3 regions of the Acetobacteroides hydrogenigenes genome follow, and region 3 is predicted to be linked to each of the others. Evidence: riboswitches for the same ligand, from Rfam matches in the RefSeq annotation. Region 3 holds a riboswitch; each other region holds the start of a gene.
What was found. A riboswitch is a leader RNA that binds a small molecule or an ion and turns the genes downstream of it on or off. The one in region 3 is predicted to bind cobalamin.
Positions count from the first base shown of each region.

Region 1: linked by a shared signal. The riboswitch ahead of CLV25_RS14070 (ribonucleoside triphosphate reductase) and the one ahead of CLV25_RS10490 (TonB-dependent receptor plug domain-containing protein) in region 3 are both predicted to bind cobalamin.
Region 2: linked by a shared signal. The riboswitch ahead of CLV25_RS12905 (cobyric acid synthase) and the one ahead of CLV25_RS10490 (TonB-dependent receptor plug domain-containing protein) in region 3 are both predicted to bind cobalamin.

Region 1 covers NZ_SLWB01000017.1:33,690-43,596, reverse strand. The annotation lists gene CLV25_RS14090 (NUDIX hydrolase) at 1-725, shown strand, start outside; gene CLV25_RS14085 (xylulokinase) at 730-2,202, shown strand; gene xylA (xylose isomerase) at 2,209-3,519, shown strand; gene xylE (D-xylose transporter XylE) at 3,537-4,961, shown strand; cobalamin riboswitch at 5,147-5,331, shown strand; gene CLV25_RS14070 (ribonucleoside triphosphate reductase) at 5,426-7,543, shown strand; gene CLV25_RS14065 (anaerobic ribonucleoside-triphosphate reductase activating protein) at 7,533-8,180, shown strand; gene CLV25_RS14060 (HAL/PAL/TAL family ammonia-lyase) at 8,669-9,907, shown strand, end outside.
Region 2 covers NZ_SLWB01000014.1:86,973-96,879, forward strand. The annotation lists gene CLV25_RS12890 (Gfo/Idh/MocA family protein) at 1-757, opposite strand, end outside; gene CLV25_RS12895 (glycoside hydrolase family 2 TIM barrel-domain containing protein) at 993-4,148, shown strand; gene CLV25_RS12900 (alpha/beta hydrolase) at 4,377-5,303, shown strand; cobalamin riboswitch at 5,504-5,684, shown strand; gene CLV25_RS12905 (cobyric acid synthase) at 5,802-7,289, shown strand; gene CLV25_RS12910 (aminotransferase class I/II-fold pyridoxal phosphate-dependent enzyme) at 7,415-8,434, shown strand; gene cbiB (adenosylcobinamide-phosphate synthase CbiB) at 8,422-9,357, shown strand; gene CLV25_RS12920 (AAA family ATPase) at 9,354-9,907, shown strand, end outside.
Region 3 covers NZ_SLWB01000010.1:2,420-12,326, reverse strand. The annotation lists gene CLV25_RS10530 (IS1096 element passenger TnpR family protein) at 1-434, opposite strand, end outside; gene CLV25_RS10525 (ABC transporter permease) at 569-1,819, shown strand; gene gap (type I glyceraldehyde-3-phosphate dehydrogenase) at 1,885-2,889, opposite strand; gene CLV25_RS10515 (glycosyltransferase family 2 protein) at 3,524-4,480, opposite strand; gene CLV25_RS10510 (DUF4199 domain-containing protein) at 4,511-5,047, opposite strand; RNA gene ffs (signal recognition particle sRNA small type) at 5,149-5,248, shown strand; gene CLV25_RS10500 (adenosylcobinamide-GDP ribazoletransferase) at 5,361-6,110, opposite strand; gene CLV25_RS10495 (S4 domain-containing protein) at 6,190-6,630, opposite strand; cobalamin riboswitch at 7,008-7,200, shown strand; gene CLV25_RS10490 (TonB-dependent receptor plug domain-containing protein) at 7,315-9,192, shown strand; gene CLV25_RS10485 (DUF5074 domain-containing protein) at 9,246-9,907, shown strand, end outside.

The DNA.
Region 1 (9,907 bases), on a different contig from region 3:
CTCCAATTAATCCGTCCATATCGGTAGATATCGTAGTGTTTGGCTTCGATGGAACGAGGCTAAAGGTGCTCCTTATCGAGCGACAAAAACTGAACGAAAAAGCAACTACTGAGTATAAGCTTCCTGGTAGCATGATCTCAGAGAAGGAAGATCTTGATACCAGCGCGCATAATACGCTCCAGAACCTTACCGGTTTAAAAAATATATACCTCGAACAGCTTTACGTATTCTCAAATCCAAACAGAATCAGTAGTGACGAGGACAAGCAATGGATTGAGCATACCTATGGTATTTCTACAAACCGTATTGTAACCGTTTCCTACTTTTCGCTGGTAAAAATCAACTTAAGTATTCTCAAAACTACCATACAAGGTATGGCTTTTTGGTGCGATGTTCAGGAGCTAAAGCATGTATCATTCGACCATAAGGAGATAATACTAAAAGGGCTAGAACGACTGAAAAGCAGGATGCAAACTACTCCGGTTGCATTTGAACTACTTCCCAAAAAATTCACCATAAAGCAGCTGCAAAACCTCTACGAGGCAATTCTCGGTATTGATATTGACAACAGAAACTTTAGAAAGAAGATATTGAAGTATCCATATCTTATTCAGCTAAATGAGAGGGAGGCAAAGGTGAGTCATAAGCCTGCAATTTTTTACCAGTTTGATATCCACGCTTACCGTCAGGAGCAACGGAAGTTGAAGAAACTGAAAATATTTTAATTCAATGAAAACATTAGGAATAGACATAGGTAGCTCTTCCATAAAAGTAGCCGTTTTTGATGCCGCAAATGGCAGCTGTTTGGCTTCAACTCAAATGCCAACCGACGAGATGATCATAAACTCTCCTCAAAAGGGGTGGGCCGAACAAGATCCCAATACGTGGTGGAGCTACTTTGTTGATGCCGCAAAGCAGCTATCTGCGCTTGTTAATATGGAGGATATAAAGGCTATTGGAATAACCTACCAAATGCATGGACTTGTAGCGGTAGACGGCAATGGCAGTGTTGTTCGTCCTTCCATTATATGGTGCGATAGCAGAGCCGTATCGTTTGGAAATCGGGCTTTGGAAAAAATTGGCGTTGAGAAATGTCTTCAGCATCACTTAAACTCTCCAGGTAACTTTACTGCATCTAAAATTGCTTGGGTTAAAGAAAATGAACCGGAGCTGTTTAGCCGAATTCGTAAAATAATGCTACCTGGCGATTACATTGCATATAAACTTTCAGGGGATATTACTACAACCGCACAAGGATTATCCGAAGGGATACTCTGGGATTTTAAGGAAGAACGGGTATCCGAATTTATTCTTAATCACTACGGTTTAAATAAGGAAATACTGGCTCGTCAGGTTCCCTGCTTTGGCCATCAATTGGAACTGAACAGCGAAGCCGCTATAATCTTGGGCATGAAGGAAGGTACGCCTATCACCTATAGGTCTGGAGATCAACCTAACAATGCGTTCTCACTTAACGTACTTACCCCCGGCGAAATTGCTGCTACAGCAGGAACGTCTGGTGTAGTATACGGTGTAAGTAGCAGTATTGCCTACGACCCTCAATCGCGGGTAAATACTTTTATGCACGTTAACCATACTACAAAAGATCCACATTTGGGGGTAATGTTATGTATTAATGGTACAGGTATTCTTAACTCCTGGTTGCGTAGAAATGCCACGAAAGGTCTATCCTACATCCAAATGAATGAATTGGCCTCGCAAGTTCCTGCGGGTAGCCAAGGGCTTACTATACTTCCATTTGGCAATGGAGCTGAGCGTGTTCTTGGCAATAGAGATTTAGGCGCTCATATGCAGAACATCAACTTCAACATTCATAGCACGGCTCACATGCTAAGGGCGGCACAGGAAGGAATCGCCTTTTCAATGCAGTATGGAGTTGAGATCATGAAGACCGTAGGTGTTATTCCTACGGTTATCCGTGCAGGAATAGCCAACCTATTCCAAAGCGATCTATTTACGCAAACTGTTGCCGACATAACCGGGGCAACAATAGAACTATACAATACGAACGGAGCAATTGGTGCCGCAAGAGGTGCTGCTCTAGGTGCAGGATACTACAGCAAGTCTTCGGAGGCATTCTCGACTCTTAAGGTAGAAAAGGTCGTTGAGCCTAGTCGTAATCCACTGCTTCAAGAGGCCTACGGCAATTGGTGTCATTGTTTAAATCAGCAACTAAAATAAAACGCAATGAGCAAAGAATTTTTCGGATCGATAGAAAAGATCAAATTTGAGGGAAGAGAGTCTAAGAACCCTTTTGCATTCAAATGGTATGACGAGAACCGTATTGTAAATGGTAGGACAATGAAAGAACAGTTACGTTTTGCCATGGCCTACTGGCATACGCTTCTTGGTACAGGTGGTGATCCTTTTGGTCCTGGAACCAAGGTATTTCCTTGGGAGCAGGCATCTGATCTAATGCAGCGCAACCACGATAGAATGGATGCTGCCTTCGAAATTGCATCGAAACTGGGCATTCCTTTTTGGTGCTTTCACGATACCGATGTTGCTGGTGATGGTAGTGTATTCGAAATTGAATCACGCCTAGCAAAAATGGTAGAATATGCTGCTAAGCTACAAAAGGAAACTGGCGTTCAGCTGCTGTGGGGTACTGCCAACGTGTTCAGCAATCCTAGATATATGAATGGTGCATCTACCAACCCAGACTTCAACGTGCTGGCGCATGCAGCAACTCAAGTAAAGAATGCCATTGATGCTACCATTGCTCTTGGTGGTCAGAACTACGTATTTTGGGGTGGTCGAGAAGGATACATGTCGCTGCTGAACACCGATACCAAGCGCGAAAAGGAGCACCTTGGACAGTTCCTAACCATGGCTCGCGACTATGCCCGCAAGAATGGCTTTAAGGGTATATTCCTTATCGAACCTAAGCCAATGGAGCCTACCAAGCACCAGTACGACTTCGATACCGAAACCGTTATTGGATTCCTTCGCCAGTACAACCTCGATAAGGATTTTAAGATGAATATAGAGGTAAACCATGCCACGCTGGCAGGTCACACCTTCGAGCACGAGCTACAAATGGCGGCCAATGCTGGCATGCTAGGTAGCATTGATGCCAATAGAGGCGACTACCAAAACGGATGGGATACTGACCAGTTTCCTGTAGACATCTACGAGGTAACTCAAGCAATGATGGTAATTCAACAGGCAGGTGGTTTTACCACTGGAGGTATCAACTTCGATGCTAAGACCCGCAGAAACTCTACCGACCTTGAGGATATCTTCATCTCCCATATCTCTGCAATGGACGTATTTGCCCGTGCGCTTGTAGTGGCAGACAATATTCTAAAGAACTCCGATCTACTTGAGATGAGAAAGAAGAGATACGCTTCGTTCGATTCTGGCAAGGGTGCTGAGTTTGAATCAGGAAAACTTTCGCTTGAGGATCTTCGAGAATTCGCCAAGGTAGCAGGAGAGCCTACGCTTACCAGTGGAAAGCAGGAACTTTACGAGCAAATCATCAACTTGTATATCTAATAAAAAAACCTAACCTGATGACTAGAAGCACCAACTTTAACTTTGTAGTCTTTCTAACGATGGTAGCCGCCCTTGGGGGGCTACTGTTCGGCTACGATACTGCGGTAATATCGGGTACTGTAGCTTCGCTGCAAGTTAACTTTATTGATCCGCTTAACCTACCCGAAACCTCGGCCAACTCGCTGCTAGGCTTTACTGTTTCAAGTGCCCTAGTTGGCTGCATCGTTGGCGGAATGATAGGAGGATGGATGGCCTTAACTTTTGGTCGAAAGAACACTCTGATTGCTGCTGCGGTTATGTTTGGCATATCCGCACTAGGCTCTGGATTCCCCGAAATGGGATTTGCCCCTTTCGGATCGAATGTAGAGAGCTATCTTACTCCTTTTATTGTTTATCGTATCATTGGGGGGATTGGCGTTGGACTTGCCTCTATGCTCTCGCCCATGTACATCGCCGAAACGGCTCCGGCAGATAAGCGGGGTGCATTGGTTTCCTGGAACCAGTTTGCCATAATCTTTGGAATGCTGCTTGTTTACTTTGTAAACTACTTTATTGCCAAGCAGGGAACTTCAGATTGGTTAAATACCATCGGTTGGCGATGGATGTTTATTTCTGAGCTATTACCTGCAGCCCTTTTCCTTGTGCTTTTATTCTTCATTCCCGAAAGCCCACGCTGGTTGGTGTTAAAAGGTCACAACGATAGGGCTCATAAAGTACTTTCGCTAATCCGTACGGAAAGCGAAGCGCAAGCCGAACTAAACGAAATAAAGAATAGCGTAGCCGAAAAATCGAAAGGAAGCATCTTCTCTTTTGGTTCTGCTGTTGTCGTTATTGGAATTATGCTTTCTGTTTTTCAGCAGTTTGTCGGTATTAACGTGGTGCTTTACTATGCCCCCGAGATCTTTAAGAACATGGGTTCGCAAACAGATACCGCTCTTCTCCAGACTATCATTGTGGGGGCGATTAATCTAACCTTTACAGTACTTGCTATATTTACTGTCGATAAGTGGGGTAGAAAACCGTTACAGATCATAGGTGCTTGGGGAATGTCTATTAGCATGTTTACGTTAGGGGCAACCTTCTTCTTCAATAAGATGGGGGTGCTTTCGCTTTTAGCAATGCTTACCTATGTTGCTTCATTTGCCATGTCTTGGGGACCTATAGTTTGGGTGCTTCTTTCCGAGATATTCCCCAATAAGATTAGGGGTAAGGCGATGGCCATTGCTGTTGCTTCGCAGTGGATTGCAAACTACCTTGTTTCTTGGACATTTCCGATAATGGATAAGTCGACGTTGCTTAATGGGATGTTCAATCACGCCTTCCCTTATTGGATTTATGGGGCGATAAGCGCTTTGGCTGCATTTTTTATGATAAGGTTTGTTCCAGAAACTAAAGGAAAAACTCTTGAGGAGATGGAAAAAGTTTTTATAAAAAGTAAATAACCAACCATTAGGATAAGAAGAGGCTGCCTAGTACGGTAGCCTCTTTTGTGTGTCTATAAGTCTATATAAATATTAACAGCTTAACGTGTTAGTTGATAAAGAAGTAATCGTATTTAGCAGATGTTTGAAGTTTGCTTGTTGATAAAATCAACATTTTAAATTCGTTGTGTTAGTAAGTAATGTTTAGTTTTACTGCCGTATAGGGTTCCTTACTGGATTAATAGGGAATTTGGTGAAAGTCCAAAACTATCCCCGTAGCTGTAAGTTCGATAAAGTGCCTCTACAATATGTCACTATTCCGACCAACGGAATGGGAAGGCAGTAGTAAGGTTGAACAAGTCAGAAGACCTGCCCGATACATGTAATTCGTAGCTTTCGGGCGAAAGGCGATAGAATACTTGTACCTTCCAAGTAGTTTTTACGTTCCCGCAAGTTACCATTTATAAACCTTATTACTAGAGAGTATGAATGGTGAACTTCTTTTTTCGACCATTGTGAAGCGCAATGGTGAACAAGTTCCGTTTAGTGCAAGCAAAATTGAGCACGCCATATTTAAGGCGATGCGTTCTCTTGGAAAACCCAACCGTAAGCAGGCGTACAATTTATGTCAGCTCGTTTTGAAAATGCTGTCGGACATCTGTCCTGATTGCAAGCCAACTGTAGAGCAGGTACAAGATTGTGTAGAGCAGACTCTTTTTAGTTATGGAGAGTTTGATCTGCTAAAGGCTTATATGCTTTACCGCAACCAGCACGCACAAATTAGAGATGCTAAAGAGCTTTTTAGCAACATTGAGGTGATGGACAACTACCTTAAGATGAACGATTGGCGAATAAAGGAGAGCGCCAACTCAGGCTATTCTCTTCAGGGGTTAAACCAGCACATCTCTACCGTAATAACTTCGCAGTATTGGCTTAGCAAACTGTACCCAGAAAGCATTGCCAATGCTCATAAACAAGGATACTTTCATATTCACGATCTAGGATTTCTTAGCGTGTATTGCGTAGGATGGGACCTGAAGGATATTCTTGTAACTGGTTTTAAGGGGGTTGATGATAAAGCGCAGAGTAAGCCTGCACGACACTTCCGTACAGCACTAGGGCAAATTGTAAATTTTTTCTACACCATGCAGGGTGAGGCGGCAGGTGCACAAGCTTTCTCCAACTTCGACACATTCCTAGCACCATTTATTCGCTTCGATAAACTCGACTATCAGCAGGTTAAGCAAGCACTTCAAGAGTTTCTGTTCAACCTTAATGTGCCTACACGTGTTGGCTTCCAAACACCGTTTACCAATATTACGATGGATTTGGTTGTCCCCGAATTTCTAAAGGATGAGGCCATTGTATGGGGCGGTGAAATACTGAACTATACTTATGGCGATTTTCAGCACGAGATGACGATGCTCAATATGGCTTTTGCCGAAGTAATGAGCGAAGGCGATGCTGCTGGAAGTCTTTTTTCTTTTCCGATTCCTACCTACAATATTACTCCCGATTTTAAATGGGATAATCCTGAGTACGATGGTATATGGGAGATGACGGCGAAGTATGGCATTCCTTACTTCTCGAACTTTGTTAACTCTGATATGAAACCTGATGATGTCCGCAGCATGTGTTGTCGTTTAAGGCTGGATAAGCGTGAACTAAACCGTCGAGGAGGTGGCTTGTTTGCTTCGAATCCTCTTACAGGATCTGTGGGCGTAGTTACCATTAACTTGCCTCGATTGGGCTACGAAGCAGTGGGAGAGGAGGACTTCTTTCAACGCCTTGAGAACTACATGACGCTTGCCAAGGAGAGCCTCGAAATAAAGCGTAAGATAATAGAGAAGCATACCGAAAATGGGCTTTATCCATACTCGAAGTTCTATCTCCGCCACATCCACGAGCGTTATGGATGCTATTGGAAAAACCACTTTTCTACTATTGGCATTAATGGAATGAACGAGTGCTGTATCAACTTCCTTGGTGTGAATATAGCCCATCCCGAAGGTCAACGGTTTGCCAAACAGGTAATGCATTTTATGCGTATGATGCTTGAGCAGTTTCAGGAAGAAACCAATAGCATTTACAATCTCGAGGCTACGCCTGCTGAGAGTACTGCATATCGTTTTGCACGCATAGACACAGAGCTGTATTCTGACATCATTGTGGCTAACCATGGACATTTTGCAAAGGGGGCTCAGCCTTACTATACCAACTCGACCCAGCTGCCAGTTGGATACAGTAGCGACCTATTCGAGGTGCTTAGTCTTCAAGATGATCTTCAGACGCTATATACAGGAGGAACCGTGTTGCATATATTTACCGGAGATAGTGGAATGTCGGCTTCGGCAGCCAAAAACCTCGTTCGAAAGGTAACCGGAAGTTTCCGTCTCCCATATATAACTATTTCTCCAACTTTTAGCATTTGTCCATCGCACGGTTACCTGCAGGGCGAACATGCAATTTGTCCTATTTGCGGAAATAGAACAGAGGTGTACAGTCGAATAGTTGGTTATATGCGTCCTGTAAACCAATGGAATGCAGGAAAACAGCAGGAATTTGCCGATCGTAAGCTGTTTTCGGTATCTAATGTTGAATAAGGAGATGGCGCAAATGATGCGTATAGGAGGTTTCCAAAAACAAAGTTTCATCGATTGGGATGGTCGAATGGTTGCTGTGGTTTTTACACAGGGCTGCAACTTTAGATGCGGCTACTGTCATAATCCTTCGCTAGTCATTCCTGAATTCTATAATACGGCTGCTTGCATTTCGGAGGATGAAGTGCTAGCAGCCCTTCTCTCTCGATGTGGTTGGCTCGATGGTGTTGTGATATCGGGAGGAGAGCCAACCCTTCAACCTTGCTTAAAGCAGTTTATTCAAAAAATTAAGGCTATGGGCTATTTGGTGAAACTTGATACCAATGGTACCAATCCTAACCTACTGGAGGAGTTGATCTACGAACGTTTGATCGATTACGTTGCTATGGATATAAAAACAATACCTACCTACGAACGCTATTCTCAGGTAACACCTATAAGTAGGTGCCAATTCTCCAAGGTTCTGCAAACGATGAGGTTGCTTCAGCAGAATGTTATATCTTATCAATTTCGAACCACTATCGTACCAACCTTGCATAGTTCAGAAGATATCATCGAGCTAAAACGGCAAATGACCAAATGTCCTTGCGTTACACTCCAGATGTATCGAGAAGGTGATACGGTGGCATGCTACCTTTAGCATTTGTCTTTTGTTCACCATTCTTATTTTGAATTTGAATATGGGGAAATAAATGGATTCTTATGTAGATGTAAGAATCATAAATTAGATATCCTGTAATATAAGGATTAGTGTTTCCCCATAATAAAATTGGGAATGATATATAAAATTCTAAAGGATAATGTATAAGAATAAAATAAGTAACAGAACACCTTTCTAATAGTGTTTAAAAGTTTGAATCTTTCTTTTTTTTTATACTTTTACGGCCGAATAATGTAGGGTGTTGTGAATTATCCTGAAATTTGTAAGTTGTTTATTAGCATCTTGTTAATGCTTTGGTGAAAGCACAAATGAGTGTTAATTGTTTTGTATTGGTTGGGCTTTCAGATTTTAATCGTGGGGTATATTAGCAGTGAAAAGAGAATAGACGCCTTAAAGTTGCTGCTTTAGTATTTAGTGCTGAACCTGTTGTCTTTTATACATTATTTAGTTCTATTGAAAACTATTTCATGTTGATTATGAATCAGTATATGGGAATTAATGGCCTTTACGATATTCTTTTTAATCGTAAGGATTTTGTTGTTTCAGACGATATCAGAGAAAAAGTTGAGAGTGGATATCGTTTCTTAGAGAGCTTTTCAAAAGACAAGGTTGTTTACGGGATAAATACGGGTTTTGGGCCAATGGCGCAGTACCGTGTAGATGACGAACACCTAAAGCAACTACAGTACAACATTATTAGATCCCATTCTTCTGGCGCAGGCGATCCGCTTCCCGAACTTTACGTTAAGGCTGCTATGGTAGCACGTTTGCTAACCTTTGCGCAGGGAAAGTCGGGCGTTCATATCGAGCTAGTAGACATCCTTTCGAAGTTTATTAATCACGAAATATATCCTATCGTTCCTCAACACGGAAGTGTAGGTGCTAGCGGCGATTTAGTTCAGCTTTCGCATATTGCGCTAACGCTTATTGGCGAAGGTGAGGTAATCTACAAAGGCGTAAGGCGTGATACCAAGGGTGTACTCGAAGAGGTCGGAATAAAGCCACTTGGCGTACACATTCGCGAAGGTCTTGCCGTTTGTAATGGTACCGCTGTTATGACAGGTATTGGCCTTGTTAACCTGATTAACTCCCGTAGGTTGCTCCGCTGGGGTGTTATTGCTTCGGTAATGATGAACGAGATTGCCGCATCGTACGACGATTTTATGTCGGAGGTGCTAAATGGCATGAAATTCCATGAGGGACAAAAACGCATTGCCGAGATGATGCGCGATCTATCAAAGGATAGCCGTTGCCTTCCAAAGCGCGAGGTAGAACTCTATGGTGACACAAACAACGAAAAGATATTTACGCATAAGGTGCAGCCATACTACTCGCTGCGTTGCGTACCTCAAATACTAGGTCCCGTTCTCGAAGAGCTTGAAAATGCCGAAAAGGTGCTTGTAAACGAGCTTAACTCGGTTGACGACAATCCTGTTGTTGATACCGTTACCAAAAGCGTTTACCACGGAGGTAATTTCCACGGCGATTACGTTTCGTACGAAATGGATAAGCTTAAGATTGCCATTACCAAGCTTACCATGCTTTGCGAACGCCAAATGAACTACCTGTTCCACGATAAAATTAACGGTATTCTGCCTCCATTTGTAAATCTAGGTGTTCTAGGTCTTAACTATGGTTTGCAGGCGGCTCAGTTTACGGCTACATCTACCACTGCCGAGTGCCAAACGCTATCGAACCCAATGTAC
Region 2 (9,907 bases), on a different contig from region 3:
TTTTAACCATACCGCCCTCGGCTGCTGGATGGTTAAACTGGTTGCCCGACATGGACACCAGCATATCCAGCTTATCGCCACGATGGATGTTGAGCAGCTGGCAAAGCGGTCCAAACCCATGCGTTGGGTAAGGATTTCCCAGCATCGACCATGAGTTCAGATAATCTGGCTTTTGTACAAAATCGAGCCAGCGCAGATCGTGAATGTACGCTCCCTCGCAGTGAAATATTTCACCCAAAACATTCTGCTGTGCCATGTTGAGAATGGTTAGCTCGAACTTATCGTAGCAGCAATTCTCGAGCATAAAGCAATGGCGACGCGTTATCTCGGCCGTATCCACCAATGCCCAGCAATCCTCTACCGAAAGAGCCGCCGGCACTTCTACAGCAACATGCTTCCCCATTTGCATAGCGTACACAGCAATGGGCGCATGCAATTGCCAATGCGTGCAAATGTATACTAGGTCGACATCGGGAAGCGCGCATACCGTCTTCCAATCATCGGGCTGATCATACTCACGAGCAGCAGGAAGCCCATGCTGCCGAAGCTTATCTGCAACAAAAGAAAGATTGGAAGGGTTAACATCGCAAACCGCCACAATTTGCACATTGTTGATGTACATGTAGTGGTTGATCGATTCTTTCCCCCTTTTGCCAAGTCCAATAAAAGCAATCCGAACAACATCCAGCGGCTCGCAGGCCAGCCGAAGAACATCCTGCTGATTCGGTTTACGGTCGGGCTCAGGAAATGCGAACATATCGTAATGAAATCCTTTTACAACTTGTTATTGTCCTACCACGGTTGTAGGAACGCCAGCAAAATAACAGAATCTAAGCATGACACCCGAACCTGCAATTGTTAAATAAGCAGAACTAGCTTGCAGTAATTCCTCAACCCGAACCCTACCAGTAGGTATTTGTTTTTAAAGGTAATAGCCCTGTTTATTCCTTTTTAGATGTATCTTTAACGCTTCATAATCTAAACACTCCGTTATGAGGAAACATTTACTTATAGCACCATTTTTCTGCTTAATAGGAGGAGCTCTGGCACAAACGCTTCCGACAGAACTGCAGACTCCTCAGGTTGTTGAGGTGAACCGGCAGCCTATGCGAGCCACAAGCTTTGCCTTCGAAAGCGAAGACCTAGCAAAGAGCCTGAAAAAGGAAAACTCGAAGCGTTTTCTTTCGCTTAACGGCAATTGGAAGTTCAACTGGGTAAAGAATCCTAACGATCGCCCAAAAAACTTCTATCTCCCCGATTTCGACGATTCGAAGTGGGACAACTTTAAGGTTCCTGCAAACTGGGAGGTAAACGGCTATGGAATTCCGATCTATACCAATCACGCATACGAGTTTGCAGGAAATGCCAAAAGAGGAGCTAAGCTTAATCCTCCTTTCGACATTCCCGAAAACTACAATCCGGTAGGATCGTACCGCAAGACATTCGAGTTGCCCGAGGATTGGAAAGGCCAGCAAATTTTTATCCATCTTGGAGCCGTAAAATCGGCCTTCTTCATCTACGTAAATGGAGAAAAGGTTGGATACAGCGAGGATAGCAAGCTTGCGGCCGAATTCGACATTACCAAGTGGGTAAAGTCTGGCAAGAACCTTGTAGCCCTTCAGGTGTACCGCTGGAGCGATGGCTCGTACCTCGAATGCCAAGATATGTTCCGCATTTCGGGTATCGAAAGGGATGTATACCTATACGCAACTCCGCTTATCGACATCCGCGACTTTAAGCTGAAGTCTGAGCTCACCAATAGCTACAAGGATGGTTCATTTAAGCTAGATGCCAATGTATCGAGCTATATAGTTGATAAGAATACCCTTCATAGTAAACCCGAAAGCTTTTTCGTTTCAGCCAAAATTGTAGACTCCGATGGTAAGGTTGTTTTCAGCCAAAAATCGACCAAGAACGAGGTGCTAGGACGCTACCATAAAATGGTTTCCCTTTCTGGAACCATTCCTAATGTTAAGCAGTGGTCGGCAGAGATTCCTAACCTGTACACCCTTTTCATCACACTAGAAAATTCAAAGGGCGAAGTCGTTGAAGTTATTCCACAACGAATAGGCTTCAGAACCATAGAGGTAAAGGGAACCGATGTTCTTGTAAACGGCAAGCGCGTATTCTTTAAAGGAGTAAATCGTCACGAGGCTAGCCCAAGAAATGGGCACACCCTAACCCACGAAGAAATGCGTAAGGATATTGAGATGATGAAGAAGTTGAACGTAAACGCCGTTCGCTGCTCGCACTATCCACCCGATCCTTACTTCTTCGACCTTTGCGATGAGTACGGCATGTACGTTATCGATGAAGCCAACATCGAGTCGCACGGTCGCTACTACGACCTTGAGTACACCCTTGGCAACGATAATGCTTGGTTCAATCCTCACATGCAGCGCATCCTGCGCATGTACGAGCGCGATAAGAACAGAACCTGCGTGCTCTTCTGGTCGCTAGGCAACGAAGCCGGCAACGGTAGCAACTTCTATGCTGCTTACGACTGGCTTAAGGCTAACGATAACCGTCCTGTACAGTACGAGCGTGCAGAATGGGACTACAACACCGATATTATTTGCCCTCAATACCCCGATCCAGCATGGATGATCGAGTACTCGAAGGGTAACCCTACCCGTCCGCTTATTATGTCGGAGTATGCGCACATTATGGGCAACAGCCTTGGCAACTTCAAAGAGTACTGGGACGTTATCGAAAGCTACCCATCGCTGCAAGGCGGCTTCATCTGGGAGTGGATCGATCAGGGTATCGACACCGTTAAGAACGGCAAGCGCATCATTGCCTACGGCGGCGATTTCCCTCTAGAAGGTCCTGTCGACGAGAACTTCTCCGACAACAACTTCTGCGTAAAGGGAGTTGTTACCGGCGATAGAGGATACACCCCCATGTCACGCGAAGTAAAAAAGGTTTACGAGCACATCAAAACCAAATCTGACGATCCAAAATCGGGTAAGGTAACCATCACCAATGGCTACTTCTTCCGCGATCTGTCGAACTTCCAGCTTAACTGGAGCCTAGTTGAAGATGGTAAAGTTGTTGAAAAAGGCGTAATAAGCGATATCAACACAGCCCCACAAACATCAAAGGACGTTGCCATTGCCTACAAAACAAAGCTTAAAGCAGACAAGGAGTACTTCCTCAATATCGTTTACACCCTAAAGAAGGAAGAGCCACTCCTTCCTGCTGGATATGACCAAACCTACGCACAGCTTTCCGTACAATCGAAGGCCGCAAAGGTTGACGTGGCTCCAGCTAAAGGTAAACTTACCATAGTGGAAGATGGTAGGACTGTTACCGTAAAGGGCAGTGCGTTCGAGGCGAACTTCGACTTTAAGACGGGCGTGCTATCATCCTACAAGATAGGAAAGGAAACGATTATTAGCGAAGGTCCTAAGCCAAACTTCTGGCGTGCACCAAACGACAACGACATAGGAGCAGGCTTTAACAAGAACTTCCGCATGTGGCGCAGCGCCTACGACGAGGGCACCCTTACCGATGCTACCGTTAAGGATAACGGCAATGGCACCGTTACGGTTAACATTAAAAAGAGCCTGCTGAATGGCGATGCCATCTCCGAGCAAATCTTCACCATCGATGCTAAAGGTAACATTAAGGTGAGCAATAGCTTTACTGCTGTTAAGGGAACCTACAAAGGGCTGCTTCGAGTAGGTAATGCCATGACCTTGAACAAGGCCTACAGCAACATCAGCTGGTACGGTCGTGGCCCATGGGAAAGTTACTGGGATCGCAAAACATCCGCCATTGTTGGCCTTTACAAGCAGAACGTTAGCGAAGCTTACTTTCCCTATGCCCGCCCACAAGAGAGCGGCAACAAGAGCGATGTTCGCTGGCTAACCATGACCAACGCTAAAGGCAAAGGGGTGAAAATTGAAGGTGAAGAGCATCTTAACGTCTGCGCTTTACCCTACACCATCGACCAATTAGATCCTGAAGTAGATAAAAAACAGTATCACTCTGGCGAGCTTACCGAAGCACCATTCATCAACTTTAACGTAGACCTCCAGCAAATGGGCGTAGGCGGTGTTGACAGCTGGGGCTCGTGGCCTATAGAAAAGTATCAGCTTAAGTTTAAAAGTTACAGCTACTCGTACTGGATTAAACCCATCTAGCCAACGAGCTGCATAATACACAAGAGGATGTCCCTGTGGGCATCCTCTTTCTTTTTGCTCAATTTTGTAGCAATTCAACACAATAGCTACTACTTTTCGGAGTTATGTATAAAGCACTATACTAATGAGAATAGGAACAAGAACTACAAATCATGATTCAACTCGTTTTGTAGAAAATATCTTGTCTTTATTATATCTTGTGCATTGATACTTTATACCTTTTACAATATGAGCCATACCTTACGTTACCTTACCCTAGCAATTATCCTTGTATTGGGATGTGCAACCGTTTATGGGATTAAGCCAAGCGGCAGCTACAATATTCAAAGTATTACCCAGAAATATCCAAACATCACCTTTACAAGGGTGATAACACATGACAAATACCACCTCCAGTTGGCCGACATTGCCCCAACGGCTAAGGATAAGAACGTAACAGTGCTCATCTGCTACCCCGACTCGGGCAACATTAAGGAGTGGCTTGGCTACGGAATGCTCCTTGCCGAACGGGGCTACCGAACTATCATGTTCGACTACCGCGGTTTTGGTCTCAGCGACAAATTTTCCATCGAAAAGGACACTCTTTACTACGACGAATTTAGTATAGATGCCAACACCGCTTACAACTACATCAAAAAGCGATATCCCAACAGCAAGGTGGGGCTCTTTGGCATGTCGATGGGCAGCATAATGACCACTACAATTGCCCTAAAGCATAAGGGCGATTTCATTATCGGCGATTCGTACGTTTGCGATATGGATAGCGCCATTAACCAAATAGAACAAATCTACAAAAGAAAGATGGCCACACCAGCCAGCGCATACGACTACAACAACAACCTTCAGTACCTCTGCCAGCCCATCCTCCTACTTAATGGGAAATACGATACGATTTGCGAATCGAGCACTGCCGCTTTCGCAAGCAGTAAACACGTTGAATCGGTTGCCTACGACGGGGGACATATGGAAGGACCTTTGGCTCTAAAAGAGGCTTACTTTAACCGAATTGACGAATTTATAGAAGGCCTCAACAACACTGAGAATAACGAAAACCATGCCGTAAGCCCATACGCCATTCTGCTAGCCGTTATTGTTTTCGGAGTGCTTTTCAATCACATTGCACGAAAAAGAAAAATTGCTTCTAATGTAGGATAACCTCCTATATCAGTAAAGGAAAAGTCTATTCAACAAGTTGATTACGAAAAAAAATATATTGTACCCATTCCTATCAAAACGATTAGAGATGCTGGCCTAGAAGCAAGCGAGAGCATATAACTGCACCAAGGTTCTCGGGAAAAGCTTGGTTTTACCCATTTTGCAAAGAACTGCTGGTTTTCAAAAAAAATATCCCCATCTTTGTCACCGATATTTGGTATCCTGCCTCGGTAGGATAAGAGGGAATCCGATGAAACTTCGGAGCTGTACCCGCAGCTGTAAATTCCGCAAAACGTTTTGATGAAGAGCCACTGGCCGCTGTGCTGGGAAGGTTTCAAAACGGGAATGAGCCAGAAGACCTGCCAATGTCATCCAAGTTAAGACGCTCCGGGAATAGAGCGGGTCGATACAGATTCTTAAGATTCTCTTTAAGCTCTGGATAAATCGCATCCTACCCTATTTGCAGAGCAATCACCGCAAAGTGAACCCTAAAAGAGAATGAGTAAGCACTCCCTTCGTCCGATAATGTTTGCAGGCACCGGCAGCGATGTTGGTAAAAGCGTTGTGGCCGCAGCGTTCTGCCGCATTTTTCTGCAGGATGGCTATCAACCTGCTCCGTTTAAGGCGCAGAACATGGCCCTAAACTCGTACGCTACACCCGAGGGACTGGAGATTGGTCGCGCACAGGCCGTTCAGGCCGAGGCCGCCGGCATCCCCTGCTGCACCGATATGAACCCTATCCTGCTTAAGCCAACAACCGACCGCATGTGCCAGGTGGTGCTCAACGGCAGGGTTGCGGGTAACAAGAGCGCTGCCGACTACTTCAATGGTACCGACCGTGAGAGGCTTCGTGCCGAGGTTCACGCGGCATTCGACCGCCTACACGCACAGTTTAATCCTATTGTAATAGAGGGTGCCGGAAGCATTGCCGAGGTAAACCTTCGCTCGCGTGATCTGGTTAACATGCCGATGGCTCAGCATGCCAACGCTACCGTTGTTCTGGTTGCCGATATCGACCGTGGCGGTGTGATAGCATCAGTTTACGGTACGATGATGCTGCTAACCGAGGAGGAGCGCAGGCTGGTAAAGGGCATCATCATAAATAAGTTTAGGGGCGATATATCGCTATTTACCGATGGCGTTAAGATTATCGAGGACCTTTGTAAGGTACCGGTGCTGGGCGTTATACCCTACTTTAAGGATATCCATATCGAGGCGGAAGATTCGGTGATGCTCGACCTAAAGAACCGCACCGCCGTAGACGGTAAGGTGAATGTTGTGGTGGTGCTGCTGCGCCACATGTCCAACTTCACCGATTTCGACGTGCTGGAGCGCGATGAGCGCGTGCACCTCTTCTACTCCAACAATGTAGATGAAATTTCTAAGGCGGATATCATCATCATCCCTGGAACAAAATCGACCCTTGCCGACCTGTACGAGCTACGTAAGAATGGCGCTGCGGCGGCCATCGTTAAAGCATATAGGGATGGTAAAACAGTGATTGGCATCTGCGGTGGATACCAGATGCTGGGCATGGAGCTGTGCGATCCGCAGCATGTGGAGGGTACGATTGATGCCCTACCTGGATTGGGATTGCTACCCGTACGAACCACCATGCAGGGCGAAAAGGTTACCCGTCAGGTACAGTTTAGTTTCCTAGATAGCCCTGCAATCTGCGAGGGATACGAAATACATATGGGCGAAACGGAGCTGCTCTCGGGCAACGCCTCAACGCTAAACACGCTTACCAGCGGCAATGCCGATGGCGTGCATGTTGATAGCCGTTGCTTCGGAACGTACATCCACGGTATTCTGGATAATGCAGTGGTGATAGACCATCTGCTTGCCCCTTTTAAATCGCAGCTCGAAACACGAACCTTCGACTACAAGGAGTTTAAGGAGGAGCAGTACAACCTGCTTGCCAACCATGTGCGCAGATATGTAGATGTGGAGAAGGTTTATGAGATGTTAGAAATTAGACGTTAGATAATAGATGTTAGACATTAGATTGAGGATGCTAGACTATGAGATACGGTTCGAGCTTAAGGCTGGCGTAAGCAAATCTAAAATCTAATGTCTAAAGTCTAACATCTGTTTAAAACAACAAGATTATGCTTTTTGGTCATGGAGACGATATCGCTACTTGTGAAGTTCCTATTGTAGGGAACTTCAGCTCCAACGTATGGTACGATGGTTACGTTGCCGACTTGCAGAACGTGGTATCTGAGGCATTAACCGATATCACCAGCTATCCCGAGCCCGATGCGCGCAGCTTGCGTATGCTTCTGGCCGAGGTTAACGGTGTAGCCCTTCCCAACGTGCTGGTGAGCAACGGAGCAATTGAGGCTATCTACCTGATAGCACAGGCATGGCGCAAGAGCCGTTCGTTGGTAGTGGTACCCACATTCAGCGAGTACGAGGATGCCTGCCGGATTCACGAGCACGAGCTGCTATTCCTAAATGAGGATGATTTTGTTGGGGTCATTCCCGATGTCGCCGACATGGTGTGGATTTGCAATCCGAACAATCCAACAGGCAGAGTATGGACTCGCAACCAGCTGCTGCAGCTTCTAGAAGCTAATCCCGATAAGCTATTTGTGATAGACCAATCGTACGCCACATTTTGCACCGAAGAGCTACTGCATGCTACCGATGTGCTCGATTATAGTAACCTGATAATTATTGGGTCGCTTACCAAGTGCTACGCCATTCCTGGTATCCGAGTGGGCTACGTGGTGTCTGCCGCCGATAATGTGGCGCAGTTGCTTCAGGTTCGCATACCGTGGTCGGTTAACACCATTGCGGTAGCCGTTGCCAAGCATTTTATTGTAAATGGCGATAAGTACCCGCTGCCCTTAGTGCGTTGGCTTACCCAAAAGGAGCAGCTATGCGAGCAGCTCGCTGCTATTGATTTTGTAGAGGTTCTACCCTCGGAAACCCCATTCTTCCTGCTGAGGCTAAAGAGGGGTAATGCAGCCCAGCTAAAGCAGTATCTTATAAAGGAGTATGGGTTGCTCATACGCAACGCCTCCAATTTCCGTGGGCTAAACGCCTCATATGTGCGCATCTCTCCTCAGGATGATGCCATCAACCAAAAACTTGTAAATGCGCTGAAGCAATGGAAACCGTAAACACTGCTATAGCAGGGCTCATTCTGGGGTATCTCCTCGATTTGCTGCTTGGCGATCCTGCTTGGCTTCCGCATCCTATCGTACTATTTGGGAAGATGGTTCATCATTGTGAGAAGCTGTTGCGACGTGGAAGCGTTCTTATCGCAAAGGGTGCTCTTGGTGCTTTCGCTTTGGTAGGCATAACCTTTGTCCTATTCTTTGGATTGATGCATTGGGTAAAGCAGCTTCCACTTGTCGTGGGGATTGGCATTACAGCCCTCTTTGTCTTCTACGGATTGGCGAATCGTACGCTTATTTGGGAGGTGCGCAACGTATTTAAGTCATTAGAGAAAGATATTGATAGCGGCAGGAATGCCGTAGGACGCATTGTAGGGCGCGATACTTCCGCGCTAACTGATGCGCAAATACGCAAGGCAGCTCTCGAAACGCTCTCCGAAAACCTGAGCGATGGGGTGGTTGCGCCACTCTTCTACTATGCGCTGCTTGGCATTCCGGGGATGATGGCCTACAAGATGGTTAACACGCTCGACTCCATGTGGGGCTACAAAAACGAGCGATTCCTCCTCTTCGGTCGTGCGGCTGCCCGCTTAGACGATGTTGCCAACTTTATTCCATCACGCCTTACCGCATTGCTTATGGCAACAGTATCGTTTAGCTGGCGCTCGTTTGATTTCATTGTAAGATTCGGATCAAAGCATACTAGTCCAAACTCAGGTTATCCCGAGGCTGCTTTGGCAGGCATTCTAAATTGCCAATTTGGTGGCGGTAGCTACTACGGAGGCGTATTCCATAGCAAGCCTACCATTGGCGAATACAGTAGGACGTTTACAATGGAAGATATGCAGGTGGCAACTCGTGTGAACCATTTGGTAACGCTGGTTGCAGTGCTAATAATATCGTTAACCCTAACGCTGCTGCCATGAACGGACATTTTGTGATAAGCGGAGGTCCGGGCACAGGCAAATCGACGCTGATAGCAGCGCTACGCGAGGCAGGTATGCCCTGCTTCGACGAGGTGTCGCGCCAGATAATTGTGGAAGCCAACAAAAACGGCACCGACCTGCTGCCATGGAGCAACCTGGAGGCTTTTGCCGCCGAGTGTCACCGTCGTATGAAAGCCCTACTACTCGAAAAGGAGGTGAAGGGGCTCTGCTTTTACGACAGGGGCATTCCAGACATCATTGCCTACCTGCGCAATGGTGGTAAACCTGTTCCTGAATACCTATTTAGCGATGGTAAACGCTACGCCAAGCAGGTTTTGGTGGCTCCTCCATGGCAGGAGATATTTGTGAACGATAGCGAGCGACCTCAATCCTTCGAGGAGTGCCAAAGACTACACAACCTGCTGCTGGAAGCATATACCGAATTGGGCTATCGGGTAGTGATGCTGCCAAAGGTTTCGGTGGAGCAGCGGGTGGCATTTGTAATTAGCACCATGCGCGAGTTCAGTGTACAGGAGGAAATGTGCTGCAT
Region 3 (9,907 bases):
TCTTCTTCGCTTGCGTTCTCAATTTGGAAAGGAGGCTCACCCACAGAATAGGTAATAATTGGGTACTTCACGCTTGGGTCTAGCTTTTTATGCTCAAGTACTTCAAGAAAGAGGCTTCTGTCGTTGTAAATATCAAACGTATAGAGCAAACGCTGATTTTTTTCCTTTACAACCTCCTTTAATGTTACTACATCCATAGGAACAGGAGCATCTTCCATGTCATCAGCCTCTTCTCCTATCTCAAAAAGGGTGTACTCACGAAGCTTATTCCACTCATGATCTACCGAAAAGAATGAGGCCATTTGCGAAGAATCGAAGTTCAGGTCGGACTGTATAAGCTGGTGAAGATCAAAAAGGGTATTCTCTTCAGATATTTCGTAATCACGAGCAAAGCTATCCACATCGCCTGACAATGCTCTGAATTTAAAAACCATATAAAAGATTTTAGTCGTTAATTATTCCCCAAAAATAAAAAATATAGAATGAACAAAGCCACTATTGCAAAAGCTTTGTTTTACTAATGATTTTTGTACATTTAGAAAAATATATAAGTAAAAACCGATTGAATATGCGAGCAGGAGCATTTGTACACGAAAACCTCCGAATATCATGGCTTTCCATAAGGTCGAACCCGCTAAGAACAATCCTTACCATTGTTATTATTGCAATCGGACTTATGGCCTTGGTTGGTATCACAACAGCTATAGATTCTATAAAAAGTTCCATCACCAGCACCTTTTCTATGATGGGGGCCAATTCCTTTACCATAACAAGCCGCGACTTTAACATACGCGTAGGTGGTGATTCTCGAGGACGCGTAAGGAACAATCCCAATGTCTCGTACAATGAAGCAATCCAATTCAAGGAAAGATACGAGATGCCTTCGAACATCAGCATCTACATGCGAATAGGTGGAGCCAGAATTATTCGAGGAAATGGTAACGAAACGAATCCCAACAACACCATTGTTTCCGCAGATGAAAACTTTATAACCAACTCTGGATATGAGATGGAGAAAGGGCGAGGAATAGTTCGATCGGAGGTAGAGAACCTAAACCACGTGGCGGTGATTGGTCAAGATATTGCAAAAAAGCTATTCCCGAAAAAAACCGATGCCACAGGGGAAATTATCAATACTGTAGGCGGGAAATATAGGGTAGTAGGAGTCCTTAAAAGCAAAGGAGGAATGATGGGCGGAGGTACAGACCGAATGGTTATTATACCTGTCACCATAGGCAAAACGCTGCGCGCTCGCGAGCAATCCTCCTTCTCCATATTGGTCATGCCAAGAAACCCAATGCACTTTAAGGAAGCTCCAAAGCAAGCCGAAGGGCTATTCCGATCCATTCGAAAGCTCAGAGCTACAGATCCATCGGATTTCAACATCATAAAAAGCGATGCAATAGCAAAAGTTCTTATCGAAAATCTAAAGTACGTTACCTATGCGGCTACCCTCATCGGCTTTATAACCCTGCTTGGTGCTGCCGTTGGCCTAATGAACATTATGCTTGTTGCAGTTGCAGAAAAAACGCAGGAGATAGGGGTTCGAAAAGCCATAGGAGCAAAATCTAAAAACATCAAGCAGCAGTTCCTTTTCGAATCGATTATGATATGCCAAATGGGGGGGATGCTGGGTATTATACTAGGTGTTTTAATTGGCAACGTAATATCATCATTAATAGGGAGTCCTTTTATTGTTCCCTGGGGATGGATTGCCATTGGGATTCTGCTAAGTTTTGGGGTAGGTTTAGCCTCTGGATACCTTCCCGCCGTAAAGGCAGCACGACTTGATCCAATTGAAGCCCTGAGGTACGAATAGATAGAAAAGCTCTAAAAATAAAAAGGCCGACAATTGTCGGCCTTTTTATTTTATATAGTACTAGACTATTTTACAGTGCTCATGTGGGCGATAAGGTCAAGAACCTTGTTTGAATAACCCCACTCGTTATCGTACCAAGATACTAGCTTAACAAAGTTAGGGTTAAGCATGATACCAGCCTCAGCATCGAAGATAGAGGTGCGTGGATCAGAAATAAAGTCGGTAGATACAACAGCATCTTCAGTGTATCCTAGAATACCCTTCAACTCGTTCTCAGAAGCAGCCTTAACAGCAGCCTTGATTTCGTCGTAGGTTGCAGCCTTCTCGATACGGCAAGTTAGGTCAACAACAGATACGTCAAGAGTTGGAACGCGGAAAGACATACCAGTAAGCTTACCCTTAAGTTCAGGGATAACTTTAGTAGCAGCCTTTGCAGCACCAGTTGATGATGGGATAATATTGCCATTAGCAGCACGACCACCTCTCCAATCCTTAGCAGATGGAGCATCTACAGTCTTTTGAGTGTTGGTAGTAGCGTGAACTGTAGTCATAAGACCCTCAATAATACCAAACTTATCGTTGATAACCTTAGCAAGAGGAGCTAAGCAGTTAGTAGTACAAGATGCGTTTGATACGAATTGCTCACCCTTGTAGGTTGTGTGGTTAACACCCATAACGAACATTGGGGTATCGTCCTTTGATGGAGCAGACATTACAACACGCTTTGCACCACCTTCGATGTGAGCTTGGCAAGCGTCCTTGGTAAGGAACAAACCTGTAGACTCAATAACATACTCTGCACCTACAGCACCCCAGTTAATATCGGCTGGGTTCTTGCAAGCTGTTACACGGATAGCGTTACCATTAACGATAAGCTGTCCATCTTTTACTTCTACAGTGCCATCAAAACGACCGTGAACAGAGTCGTACTTTAGCATGTAGGCCATGTATTCAACATCGATAAGGTCGTTGATTGCAACAACTTCCATATCATTACGCTTTTGTGCAGCACGGAATGCTAAGCGTCCGATTCTTCCGAATCCGTTGATACCAACTTTGATTTTAGCCATAGCTTAAATGTTATAATGAAATAAATTGCTGTTTATCGATTCACAAAGATAGCAAATTAGAGGATACATCAACCCCCAACAAACAGCCCAACAATTGTAATAGTATAAAATATTACTAATTTACATTGTTGATCTTAAAAATCTTAGATGATTCAAACGACAGCCAGCCAACTAAAACGCCCTCCCTTAAGGGCTTGTAAGAATTCCCCTGAAAAGTTACACTAGAAAGGTCAAAGAAATACTACCTCCGATTTGGTGCTTGTGGGTATGCAGGACAAGGCTTTGAAGAACTTGCACATGACGACACAACTCCAGATAAAACAACCAATGCTAGCAGAACAACTAGTAACTTCTTCATTATTATCATGTTTTTAGTACAAAAAAACTCGTTAACTAATACTGCGAATCTAGTATTTATCTGGCGATCTTTAAAATTATCCCCAAACAATTTTAAAGATAAAATTTTTTTTTCAGAAATGGGGGGAAGTATAGGAATTTAGATGACCGCTAAAAAAAGGGAAGTGATACTAATCTTTTAAGAAAGCTTCAAAACAGCATCCTCTTTCCAGGTAGAAAAGAGACGCTGTCAACAAAAAAGGAGCCCTTGCTAAGGGCTCCTTTTTTACATTTTATCTTACAATCTTTTGTCTATTTGGTAGCTATTACGCTCACTAGAACTTCTTGAAACCAATTCTCCAAGAAAACCTGTAAGAAAGAGCTGCACTCCTATAATAACCAATGTTAGCGAAATGTAGAATAGAGGCTGGTCCGTAACTTCTCTTACCTTCATATGGTTGGCTAGATGGTATATCTTTTCGCCAATCATAAATCCGGATAAGATACCTCCCACTAAAAAGGTTATTATGCCAAGTGTTCCAAAAAAGTGCATTGGCTTTTTACCGAATTTAGACACAAACACAACTGAGAGCAGATCCAAGAACCCATGAATAAAACGCTCCCAACCAAACTTTGTGACGCCATACTTTCGAGCCTGATGCTCTACCACTTTCTCTCCAATTCGCTTAAAGCCAGCCTGCTTTGCAAGAACGGGAATATAGCGGTGCATCTCTCCATAGACTTCAATGCTCTTAATAACTCTACGTCGATACGCCTTAAGCCCACAGTTAAAATCGTTGAGCTTAATGCCGCTAACCAAACGAGCTGTGGCGTTAAAGAACTTGCTAGGAAGCCTCTTCCCGATGGGATCGTAGCGCTTTTGCTTCCAACCCGACACAAGGTCGTACTTTTCTTCAACTATCATTCGGTAAAGCTCAGGGATCTCGTTAGGGCTATCCTGCAAATCGGCATCCATGGTAATCACCACATCGCCTTGAGCCGCATCGAATCCTGAATATAGCGCAGCCGATTTCCCATAGTTGCGAAGAAAACTAATTCCTCTAACAAAGGAATACTTTGAGGCCAACTCTTCAACAACACTCCAAGAGTCATCGGTACTTCCATCGTCGACCATAATTACCTCGAAAGAGAAGCCGTTGGCTTTCATAACCCTATCAATCCACTCTGCCAATTCGGGGAGCGACTCCTCCTCGTTGTACAACGGAACTACTACCGAAATATCTAACTTACTCATTAGTCAAATTTTACCCTTAAAACTCTGTTCCTAAAAAACAGGTGCACTTTTCTTTACAAATAAAGGTGCAAATAGGATAATTAGCAAGTTAAAAATCAAAATAGACTTAAGCTGTGAAACCAAGAAGGCTCCGACTTCCTTAGCCTTCATTATTTCATCAATGGCCTCGTCAACCTGCGCTTGAGGAACATTCTGAGCTTCCATAAAGTTTTGCATTCTTACCGCCATGTTATCAATGTACGATGGATCTATAACATACTGGTAAAAGGCGCTGAAAACGGAGGAGATTATGCTTGCCACTAACCCCACTACCAGGGTGTACACCAGCGCATCGGCATACTTCATCCTGTTATCGAGCTTTTCTTTACGATACTTGATCGAAAGAACCACTACCAAAATGTAAGTCAAAATAAAAGAAAGAATACCCAATACCCCCATCATTATAAATGAAGGATTCATTACAAAGATCAGGACAGCAATGACAATTGGAACTAATGACACGTAAACACCATTCATTGATGCCGATTTAAGCATCTCTGATGTCGATACCTTTACTTCTTCTTCCATAAGTTTGCGTTTAATGGTTAATGATTGTCAAAGATAGCAGTTTTGGCGAATGCCTGCATATTTTATTTGGCTTCTTCGGATTTTGTTGTACTTTTGTGCCCGGGTAAGTCTTACACGACCAGCTCCTGCTGAATCCCCCCAGGACCGGAAGGTAGCAAGGGTAAGCGGTTGTAGCGGTGCGATGTAAGTAGCTTACCCTTTTTTGCGTTTATACCCAAACGCAACGATACGCGAGCATTAAACTATTCAATAAAAAGGCCTCGAAGAAGCATTCTTCGAGGCCTTTTAGCATTAATGCTTTTACGAGACCTATCTATACATTAGGAATTGCTGAAACACCTAAGTAAAATGCGATCAGGCAAAACTGCTGAGTTGCCAAACACTCCTCAAAGTTAACTCCGCCCCTAAATCGTTTAAAGAAAATCTCCATAATAATACGAACGGCAACCAGAGGTATAATCGCAAACCAAATTTTCAACTTAAGCGTTAGCAAAAATGGAAGAGTTCCTGTAGCCAGAACAATAAGCCAGCCATCTATACCCAACTTACTAAAAGCCGGGGCGGCATCGTATCCTTCCTTTGGCCGTAGGTACCTATTGGTATCTATTAATGTAATGGTTGCCAAGCGCGATAAGCTTTCGCCCGAAAGGATAATCCAAGGAACCAAAGCGGGGCTTAGCTCTTGCAGTATTGCAAACTGAAGTATCAGCGCTAGCGCAACACCAAGAATACCTTGTATGCCAATTTGCTTATCGGTCCTATTTTTAACGTAGAAGCGTTGCCCATGCCTACCTCCTAGGTTATCGAAGAAATAGGCTAAGCCTCCTTCCTGCAAACCTCCTGTCAAAAAAACAGAAAAGGTTAACGCAATGGCAACCGTAACGGGTTGGGTAAATAGGAAATCGACCAAGTAGAATACCAGCGCAACAAGCCCACCAACAATCCATCCTACAATAGCATAAAATGGAGCGGTTCTCCCGTATTCCACATGGGAGATTGACATCCATCGTGCAATAGGAATTCGGGTGAACAGAGATATCGTTGCAGCAATTCTTCGAAACATTATTAATGCAGACTTTGGGCTTAGCGGTGATATTTCACACAAACTTATGAAATGAAAAGCGAAGAGTACAGGTTGTTGGCTACTTTTTGCGGCTAGAGAACCATTTTTTTGCAGCACCTACCTTCTTTTCGGGCTTTGTTGATGCTCTTTCTTTTGAATCAGCCTTTTTAACGAGACCTGTTTTACCCGACTGCTTACCTCCCTTAGGCGCTCGCTCATATTCCTTTTCTGCCGGAACTGGTTTGGACTTTTTTTCCTCTGTCCCTAGGTTTCGACCTATACGTTTAGAGCGAAATTCGGGCTGTTTCTTTTCTGCCACAACCTTTTCAACAAATCGAAGCGGCTCTCCGTCAATTCGAATAAAGTCTGTTTTAAAAGCTTTATCGCCCACTTCTGCGGTATGTCCATTAACGGTAACGCGTTCTTGCGCAATATACTCGTCGGCCTCTCGACGCGAACAAAACCCAGCGTCGCTAATTAGCTTATTAAGGCGAACGGCATCCTTTTTACGTTGTTGCATAAAATTTGATGTTGAAAGATGCAGTAGTTATACATCCAGCCACGAAGTTAGCTATTTCTGCCAACATACTCCAAACGCCTTACATCTAGCGTTAATCGATTGTCGTAGGATTGTTACAGAAGGATACAATAGCATGGCTAGCTCATGCCTAAGCTTAGAAACAAAAGGTGCAGAGATAGTGGATAATCCATTCACTCCGCACCTGTTTCTGAATAAGGCATTTTGCAAAAATATTCTTTTACCGATTGTAGCAAACATTATTGCAAAAAAAAATTAACATGATACGGTTAGCATTTAGCAAAAGCCGAAAAGTGGGGCACTTTTAGGAAATCTGAAAAGAAAAAAGCTAATTCGCCTTTGAGTACATAAATTAAGCCTATCTTTGCGCCAGTTTTGGTTTCCGCCATATGCGGGGCGAAAAGGGAATCGGGTGAAAATCCCGAGCAGTTACCGCTGCTGTAAGTTCTACCAAAACCTTTTATCACCATCCAAATGCCACTGTCCGGTTGGGACGGGAAGGCCGATAAAAGGGGAACAAGCCAGAAGACCTGCCAGAACGTGAACATTTATAGCTTTCGGATAAAGGGCTTGGTGTAATTCTTTTACATTGCTTACAGCATCACATCTTTTTATTCGCAGGTTTTAAATGGTTGAATCGCTAACGATTTTGATCATTTGTAAAACATGTTACTTAACGTTCTTCTTTTTAGCGCGCTTTCCATTCCAGGGAATCTTCCTGAGGAAAGGCCCATTGCGGATACCATACACCTTAAAGAGGTAGTGGTAAGCAGCAAACTTAAGCGCTACACGTCGGGGCTATCGCTAAAAATAGTTTCGCCAACCGAACTTCGGCAGAACAGCAGCATGCTACTCTCCGAACTGCTTACCAGCCAAGCTGCGGTTACGGTAAACAGCTACAGTCCGGGAGGGACCTCGAACGTGTCGATGCGCGGATTAAACTCTTCGCATACGGCCGTGCTCTGGAACGGCATCAACCTGCAGAGCACCATGAACGCCGGGGTTAACTTCGGAAGCATCCCTACCTTCTTTGTAGATCAAGTGGTGGTACAGCAGGGCGGAAACGGCGCGCTGTTTGGCAGCGGTGCCATTGGCGGAGTTATTCACCTGGACAACACCCTGAATCTTGGCGAAGGGCATAGCGGCGAGGTGATGCAGTCGGTAGGTAGCTACGGCCTTTCGTACACCGGAGCCAAGCACACCTACAGCGGCTCTAAAATGGCGCTATCCACCCGACTATTCTACACCGAAGCCGAGAACGACTACAAAGTTAACAGCAGCGACAACCGCGATAGGCAGATAAACGCCCGCTACTCCAAGGGCGGAATCATGGAAACCGGAACATTTGCGCTTACTGGCAACGACAAGCTGGTGGTATCGGTTTGGGGACAGGACGGATACAACCAGTACCCCCCGATGGTGAGCAACACCATGAGCAGCGAATACGACTACAACCGTTTTCTTAGAGCAGCAGCGCAATGGCAAGCTACGCGCCATCGGGTTCGCTTCAACGTAAAGTCGGCACTCTTTAACGACTGGCAGAAATACCGCAATCCGGGCATAGAACGATCGAATCACCATACCACACAGGGACAGCTGGAGGGCGAAGCCATTGTGACCCTTAGCGCGGGCAGCACGCTGGAGGGCGGTATAAACGCATCGTACGAGAGAGCCTCCTCTACCAACTATCCTGACGCCAAAGAGCGATACCGACCTGCCGGTGTGCTTGGATATCGCTTCCGCACCAGCAATGGTGGGTTCGAGGCATTTGCAAGCATTCGGCAGGAGCTTATAAATGGCGATGCATCGCCTATGACTTGGTCGGTAGGTTTACAAAAAAGGCTACTACCTGGGCTACAGCTAAGGGGGAACGTATCGCGAAACTACCGAGTGCCTTCGTTTAACGATCTGTACTGGACGGGATGGGGAAATCCGGATCTGAAACCGGAAGACGGCTACGGCGAAGAGCTGGGGCTGGACTACCTGTACATGAAGAAAGGGTTCTTGCTTTCGGTAAAGACGGCTGCATTCAACAACAACGTCGACAACTGGATTCTGTGGATGCCAAGCGGGTCGATCTGGACTCCTCAAAACGTGAAGTCGGTATGGTCGAGAGGTGCCGAGGCCAACATTACGGCCAAGCAGCAGCTGAATCGTACCACGCTGGGGGTGGATCTCTCGGGGCTGTTTACGCGATCGACCGATCAGACCTCGGGATCGGCTGTAAAAGGACAGCAGCTTCCGTACAAGCCGAAATACAAAGGAAGCGCCGCTATTTACCTTCAAACAAAGTGGTATAGCATCCGGTACGCACATTCGTATACGGGTAGGCGCTACTACATCAGCAACACCGACTGGCTGAATCCGTACAGCATAGGCTCGGTTGTGGTTGAAGCACAGATGCACTTTAGCTGGGGCGGTATGCGACCATTCGCACGGATAGATAACATCTGGAACAGGGACTACCAAATGGTAAAAGGCTACGCGCTACCGCTAAGAACCTTCCAAGCCGGAGTATCCGTAAGCTTTGGAAAGCAGAGGTAGCCTCAGCATATACCGACAATAGAAGTAATCAACAATAAACCAACAATAGAAACATGAAAAAGCTACTTTACGCGGCCCTTCTGCTAGGTGCTGCAATACAGTTTACAGCTTGCGATGATGATGATTCGCCTGCAAAACCTAAGCAACGCTACGACCTTACCCAAGGAATGGTGATCGTCAACGAGGGAAGCTTCGGAAAGAATGAGGCATCGATTTCGCTCTACTACACCAACGGCGATAGCCTTGCCAACGACGTTTACTATAAGGTGAACAAGGAGGAGTTGGGTGACGTACTCCAAAGTATTGCGGTGGCAGATACTTCAGCCTATTTAGTTCTCAACGGATCGAACAAGATAGTTGCCGTAAGCAAGTACTCCTGCAAGAAATACGCTATGATTCCAGTAGAAGGTCCTCGCTATATGGTTGTAAATGGAAAAACAGGCTATGTAAGCGCTTGGAAAAATGATGAGATAGCTATAGTTAATCTTAAAGAGAATAAGGTTACGGGGTCTATTAAAGTAGGATCTGATCCAGAAGGAATGGTTATTTATAATAATAAGCTTTATGTAGCCAATAGCGCTGGAAGCGGTGGTAAAAATAACACCATATCGGTTATCAATCTTAGCAACAACACCATTGAAAGAACCATTAATGTAGCAGATTCTCCTAAAGCATTTGTGGTAGATAAGACAGGAGTAGTATGGGTTGTATGCGC